2 regions of the Bacillus xiamenensis genome follow, and region 1 is predicted to be linked to the other one. Evidence: a T-box and tRNA genes for the amino acid it is inferred to sense, from the RefSeq annotation. Region 1 holds a T-box; the other holds one or more tRNA genes.
The links. A T-box is a leader RNA that pairs with one kind of tRNA and senses whether it is charged. The one in region 1 lies ahead of glyQ (glycine--tRNA ligase subunit alpha), so its partner is inferred to be a tRNA-Gly.

Region 1 (3,396 bases):
CACTTCTAGGTTCAAAAGTGTACTTGGAGCTTTGGGTAAAGGTTCAGAAGGACTGGCGTAATAAATCCACTCACCTTCGTGATTTTGGTTTTAGAGAAGACGAATATTAAACATCGCTGTATTTGTTGGGAAATCTGACAATGGTGCAGTTCGATTAGTAAAAATTGTTTATCATGAAATGGAGGTCGCCGGGTCAAGATAAAATTAATATGTTGGATGTAGCGTTGCTGCTTCTAATAAAGAAAGGTGGGGTTTTTATGTTGAATTTTACATGGAACGTATTTTCACAAACAGGAAGCGTTGACACGTATCTGCTTTTCAAAGAGTTAGAAAAGGAGAACCTGGAAAGACCCGATGTACTTGAAGAAGAAATAGTAGCACGACTTGATTTTCCAATCTTATAATTCTTGACCCCCTCCAACGCTCGGAGTGTAGACAAATGCTCATTAAAACTGAAGGAATCGTCCTTAGAACAACAGATTATGGCGAAACAAACAAAATTGTCACGCTGCTCACTAGAGAACATGGGAAAATTGGTGTGATGGCAAGGGGGGCTAAAAAAGCTAACAGCCGCCTGTCAGCCATAAGCCAGCCGTTTTTATACGGAACCTTCCTGATCCAATCATCAACAGGACTTGGAACGCTCCAGCAAGGTGAAATGATCGAAAGCATGCGGGCCATCCGGGAGGATTTATTTCTGACCGCATATGCCGCATATATGACAGAATTACTCGATAAAGGAACAGATGAAAAGAAGCCCAACCCTTACTTGTTTGAGCTCCTTCTTCAATCATTGCGCCATCTCAATGAAGGCACAGATGCTGATATTATTTTATTTATCGTAGAGGTCAAAATGTTATCAGTGATAGGGCTGAAGCCTGAGCTTGATCAATGTGTACACTGCGGTCAAAAAGAAGGGCAGTTCCATTTCTCGATTAGAGATAACGGATTCATCTGTGAGCATTGCTTTTCTAAAGATCCCTATAAACTGCCCTTATCTCCAGCAGCTGCAAGGCTCCTCCGTTTGTTTCATTATTTTGATTTATCAAGGCTTGGTCAGGTTGATGTGAAACCGCAGACGAAACAAGAAATACGTCAAGTGCTCGATCACTACTATGACGAGTATTCAGGCCTTTATTTAAAATCAAAAAAATTCATGAATCAGATGGAATCCATGAGAAAGCTAATGGATGGCGAAAACAAAAGTTGACATCTCCCATGACTTTTTGTAAGATCATCTAAGATCAAATATGTTGCATTGACAGAAAGAAGTACTTACGTATAATCCATAAAAGCGACCTTAGGACGGTGTAAGCTAAGGATGGACACGTAACGAAAGGCATTCTTGAGCAACGTAAAACAAAGCGGCTGGATGCTACGACACCAGCAAATAGGGTGGAACCGCGGGAAAAACTCTCGTCCCTATGTTTGCAAGGAACCTTGTGAGCATAGAGACGGGAGTTTTTGTGTTCTCTTAAGAGGTTCTAATCCCCACCCGCCATACATAGCGGATGGTGTAAAAAAGATGGAGGTGCGATCATTGAATATTCAAGACATGATTTTGACGCTGCAAAAGCATTGGTCAAATGAAGGCTGCGTATTAATGCAGGCGTATGACACAGAAAAAGGTGCTGGAACGATGAGTCCATACACGTTCCTCAGAAGCATCGGGCCAGAGCCTTGGAAGGTGGCATATGTAGAGCCTTCAAGACGCCCGGCTGATGGCAGATATGGAGAAAATCCAAACAGGCTTTATCAGCATCATCAATTTCAAGTGATCATTAAGCCGTCACCTGACAATATTCAAGAACTGTATCTTGAATCATTGAAGGCACTTGGCATAGACCCATTGAAACATGATATTCGTTTTGTTGAAGACAACTGGGAAAACCCATCTCTCGGCTGCGCAGGACTTGGCTGGGAAGTTTGGCTGGATGGCATGGAAATTACACAGTTTACGTATTTTCAGCAAGTCGGTGGTTTAGAATGTAAGCCGGTTTCCGTTGAAATCACATACGGTATTGAGCGTCTTGCTTCTTACATCCAGGACAAAGAAAATGTGTTTGACCTTGAATGGACAGACGGTTTTACTGTAAGAGATTTATTCTTAATGGCTGAATACGAGCATTCTGTTTATACATTTGAAACCTCTAATACGGATATGCTGTTCGATTTATTTACAACGTATGAAAAAGAAGCGCATAGCCAAATGGACAAAGGGCTTGTGCATCCAGCATACGATTATGTGCTCAAATGCTCCCATACGTTCAACCTGCTTGATGCAAAAGGTGCTATTTCAGTAACAGAGAGAACAGGCTATATCGGAAGAGTACGTCAGTTAGCGAGAAAAGTAGCCAAAACATATTACGAAGAACGAGAAAAACTTGGATTCCCTATGTTAAAAGAGGAGGCGGCTTCTCATGAATAAACAAGATGTATTACTCGAAATCGGCTTAGAAGAGATGCCGGCTCGTTTCATGCCAGAAAGCACAAAGCAGCTAGGTGAAAAAGTAAAAGCATGGTTTGAAACGCAGCGTATTTCATTCGAAGATGTGGCGTTATTTAATTCACCAAGACGTCTTGCTGTTCTTGTCAAAGGTGTCGCAGAAAAACAAGAGGACATCAAAGAAGAAGCGAAGGGGCCAGCTAAAAAGATTGCGCAAGACGCTGAAGGCAATTGGACGAAAGCGGCCGAAGGGTTTGCCCGCGGACAAGGTGCATCTACAGCTGATCTTTATTTCAAAGAAATCAAAGGTGTGGATTATGTCCATGTCCAAAAGTTTCAAGAAGGTAAGCAAGTCAAAGACCTTTTACCAGCGTTAGGTGATATTGCTGCTTCATTGAGCTTCCCTAAGAACATGAGATGGGGAAGCAATGATTTACGCTATATCCGTCCCATTAAATGGCTCGTTTGTTTATTCGGGCAAGAGGTCATTCCTGTCGAAATTGCAGGCGTGAAAAGCGGCCGCAAGACAAGAGGACATCGCTTCCTTGGTACGACAGCCAGCATCGACTCTCCTGCTTCTTATGAGCAAACGTTACTTGACCAGTTTGTGATTGCTGATTCAGATAAAAGAAAACAAAAAATTATGGAGCAGCTAAATGCCCTTTCTTCTGAGAAAGGCTGGGTCATTCCAGTTGATCCTGAGCTTTTAGAAGAAGTCAACGACCTTGTTGAATACCCGACCGTTCTATCTGGCTCTTTTGAAGAAGAGTTTCTGGCATTGCCAGAAGAAGTGCTGGTCACGACAATGAAGGAGCATCAGCGCTATTTCCCTGTGAAAAATGAACAAGGGGAATTACTGCCGCACTTCATTACAGTGAGAAACGGAAACAGTGAGGCCCTTGAAAATGTTGCAAGAGGAAACGAAAAGGTCCTGCGTGCCCGTTTATCAG
Region 2 (3,396 bases), 1.5 Mb from region 1:
GAGCTGACGACAACCATGCACCACCTGTCACTCTGTCCCCGAAGGGAAAGCCCTATCTCTAGGGTTGTCAGAGGATGTCAAGACCTGGTAAGGTTCTTCGCGTTGCTTCGAATTAAACCACATGCTCCACCGCTTGTGCGGGCCCCCGTCAATTCCTTTGAGTTTCAGTCTTGCGACCGTACTCCCCAGGCGGAGTGCTTAATGCGTTAGCTGCAGCACTAAGGGGCGGAAACCCCCTAACACTTAGCACTCATCGTTTACGGCGTGGACTACCAGGGTATCTAATCCTGTTCGCTCCCCACGCTTTCGCTCCTCAGCGTCAGTTACAGACCAGAGAGTCGCCTTCGCCACTGGTGTTCCTCCACATCTCTACGCATTTCACCGCTACACGTGGAATTCCACTCTCCTCTTCTGCACTCAAGTTTCCCAGTTTCCAATGACCCTCCCCGGTTGAGCCGGGGGCTTTCACATCAGACTTAAGAAACCGCCTGCGAGCCCTTTACGCCCAATAATTCCGGACAACGCTTGCCACCTACGTATTACCGCGGCTGCTGGCACGTAGTTAGCCGTGGCTTTCTGGTTAGGTACCGTCATGGTGCAAGCAGTTACTCTTGCACTTGTTCTTCCCTAACAACAGAGCTTTACGATCCGAAAACCTTCATCACTCACGCGGCGTTGCTCCGTCAGACTTTCGTCCATTGCGGAAGATTCCCTACTGCTGCCTCCCGTAGGAGTCTGGGCCGTGTCTCAGTCCCAGTGTGGCCGATCACCCTCTCAGGTCGGCTACGCATCGTCGCCTTGGTGAGCCGTTACCTCACCAACTAGCTAATGCGCCGCGGGTCCATCTGTAAGTGACAGCCGAAACCGTCTTTCATCCTTGAACCATGCGGTTCAAGGAACTATCCGGTATTAGCTCCGGTTTCCCGGAGTTATCCCAGTCTTACAGGCAGGTTACCCACGTGTTACTCACCCGTCCGCCGCTAACATCCGGGAGCAAGCTCCCTTCTGTCCGCTCGACTTGCATGTATTAGGCACGCCGCCAGCGTTCGTCCTGAGCCAGGATCAAACTCTCCGAGGTATGCAGGATGCATATCACACATGCGTTGCTACACGATGTAGCGAACTTAGCATGTGATCATTTCCTGCCTCGTCAGTTTGACTGACTACCTATGATGTTTCATAGGGTTTTTTTATTAAAACTCGAATTAACAGGTACGTTTTGTCTTGTTTAGTTTTCAAAGATCATATTGGTGGAGCCTAGCGGGATCGAACCGCTGACCTCCTGCGTGCAAGGCAGGCGCTCTCCCAGCTGAGCTAAGGCCCCATAAAAAGATGGTCGGGAAGACAGGATTCGAACCTGCGACCCCTTGGTCCCAAACCAAGTGCTCTACCAAGCTGAGCTACTTCCCGATCTTAATGGCGCGCCCGAGAGGAGTCGAACCCCTAACCTTTTGATCCGTAGTCAAACGCTCTATCCAATTGAGCTACGGGCGCTTATTTCATAATGCCGAGGGCCGGACTTGAACCGGCACGGTAGTCACCTACCGCAGGATTTTAAGTCCTGTGTGTCTGCCAATTCCACCACCCCGGCGTGGATGGTATAAGCGGAAGACGGGATTCGAACCCGCGACCCCCACCTTGGCAAGGTGGTGTTCTACCACTGAACTACTTCCGCATTACAGGATTTCTTTATGTTATTTGGCTATGCGGGTGAAGGGACTTGAACCCCCACGTCATAAAGACACTAGATCCTAAGTCTAGCGCGTCTGCCAATTCCGCCACACCCGCATGAACATGGTGAGCCATGAAGGACTCGAACCTTCGACCCTCTGATTAAAAGTCAGATGCTCTACCAACTGAGCTAATGGCTCGCTTTTAAAGCGACTTGTCTATCTTACCATATGAAAGTGGTGCCGGCAAGAGGACTTGAACCCCCAACCTACTGATTACAAGTCAGTTGCTCTACCAGTTGAGCTACACCGGCTTTATCTATCCTAACATTATGTAAGAATAAATATGGTGGAGGATGACGGGCTCGAACCGCCGACCCTCTGCTTGTAAGGCAGATGCTCTCCCAGCTGAGCTAATCCTCCATATTGTGTCGTTTCGAATGTCTCTCGATCTGACAAATAGTATTATATAACGATAAGATATTGTTTGTAAAGACTTTTTTAAAATAATTTTTGAATTTATTTTAAAGTTGTTTCTTTCATCTCTTCGTTAAGGCACCTAAAGAAGTTTACCACTTGTCTTATCATTTTAAAAGTCTTTTTTTCATTTTTTTATGTTTTTTTGCTCTGATGAGGCTCTGCCGTTGTCAAAACATCATTTCAAAAGCTGTCATATGTTTGTTTCTATTCAGAATATCCTCGCATATAGCAGACTCAGCGATCAATTTCTTTTATTATTTTATTTTTCCGAGAAAATATTTTCGTATCAATGATGATCGCCATCACTAGGTTTCAAAAGACCGTCTTATCTCATTTTTTCTGTTCCATCAAATGCTGGATGGACTTGCACCATTATTAAAGTTTTAACATGAGATACAAGCTAGTACGAACTCATCCTGTGCCTCCTCTCATTAATAGATGACCTGTGCTCTCTTTGAGGAACTTAATGTTCTATTGGCACTATACTGCCGTTTTCTTTGTCTGGCTGCCGAACGGGAGAATCCTTTTTAGACATTTTATATTTTTGAGATTGACCATTAACAAGTTGAACTGCGGGCTTAGATGCTAAAAACAATGTTATCCGCTTTGAAATCAAAGTGTAGAGGAAGAAATAATATTTATCAAGAATGCAATGAGAAACCTGTCACTTTTCAATAGATACAGAAGCAAATTTCAAGAAACACAAAAAAGACCAGTTCCAAACGGAACTGATCCTTAGAAAAGCTTGGCGGCGTCCTACTCTCACAGGGGGAAACCCCCAACTACCATCGGCGCTGAAGAGCTTAACTTCCGTGTTCGGTATGGGAACGGGTGTGACCTCTTCGCTATCGCCACCAAACCTGATGGAGAGAATGTTCTCTCAAAACTAGATAACAATGTTCATGCTTCACATTAAATATAGGTTAAGTCCTCGATCTATTAGTATCTGTCAGCTCCACGTGTCACCACGCTTCCACCTCAGACCTATCAACCTGATCATCTTTCAGGGATCTTACTTCCTTGCGGAATGGGAAATCTCATCTTGAGGGGGGCTTCATGCTTAGATGCTTTCAGCACTTATCCCTTCCGCACATAGCTACCCAGCGATGCCCTTGGCAGAACAACTGGTACACCAGCGGTGCGTCCATCCCGGTCCTCTCGTACTAAGGACAGCTCCTCTCAAATTTCCTGCGCCCGCGACGGATAGGGACCGAACTGTCTCACGACGTTCTGAACCCAGCTCGCG

Region 2: it encodes a tRNA-Gly, which carries the amino acid that the T-box ahead of glyQ (glycine--tRNA ligase subunit alpha) is inferred to sense. The anticodon was not compared.

Annotation. Positions count from the first base shown of each region.
Region 1 covers NZ_CP017786.1:3,071,526-3,074,921, forward strand. The annotation lists gene era (GTPase Era) at 1-110, shown strand, start outside; gene BK049_RS15635 (YqzL family protein) at 258-404, shown strand; gene recO (DNA repair protein RecO) at 440-1,210, shown strand; T-box leader at 1,250-1,427, shown strand; gene glyQ (glycine--tRNA ligase subunit alpha) at 1,541-2,428, shown strand; gene glyS (glycine--tRNA ligase subunit beta) at 2,421-3,396, shown strand, end outside.
Region 2 covers NZ_CP017786.1:1,531,148-1,534,543, forward strand. The annotation lists rRNA gene BK049_RS07675 (16S ribosomal RNA) at 1-1,078, opposite strand, end outside; tRNA gene BK049_RS07680 (tRNA-Ala) at 1,249-1,324, opposite strand; tRNA gene BK049_RS07685 (tRNA-Pro) at 1,334-1,410, opposite strand; tRNA gene BK049_RS07690 (tRNA-Arg) at 1,418-1,494, opposite strand; tRNA gene BK049_RS07695 (tRNA-Leu) at 1,506-1,591, opposite strand; tRNA gene BK049_RS07700 (tRNA-Gly) at 1,604-1,675, opposite strand; tRNA gene BK049_RS07705 (tRNA-Leu) at 1,706-1,788, opposite strand; tRNA gene BK049_RS07710 (tRNA-Lys) at 1,796-1,871, opposite strand; tRNA gene BK049_RS07715 (tRNA-Thr) at 1,909-1,984, opposite strand; tRNA gene BK049_RS07720 (tRNA-Val) at 2,018-2,093, opposite strand; rRNA gene rrf (5S ribosomal RNA) at 2,894-3,009, opposite strand; rRNA gene BK049_RS07730 (23S ribosomal RNA) at 3,070-3,396, opposite strand, start outside.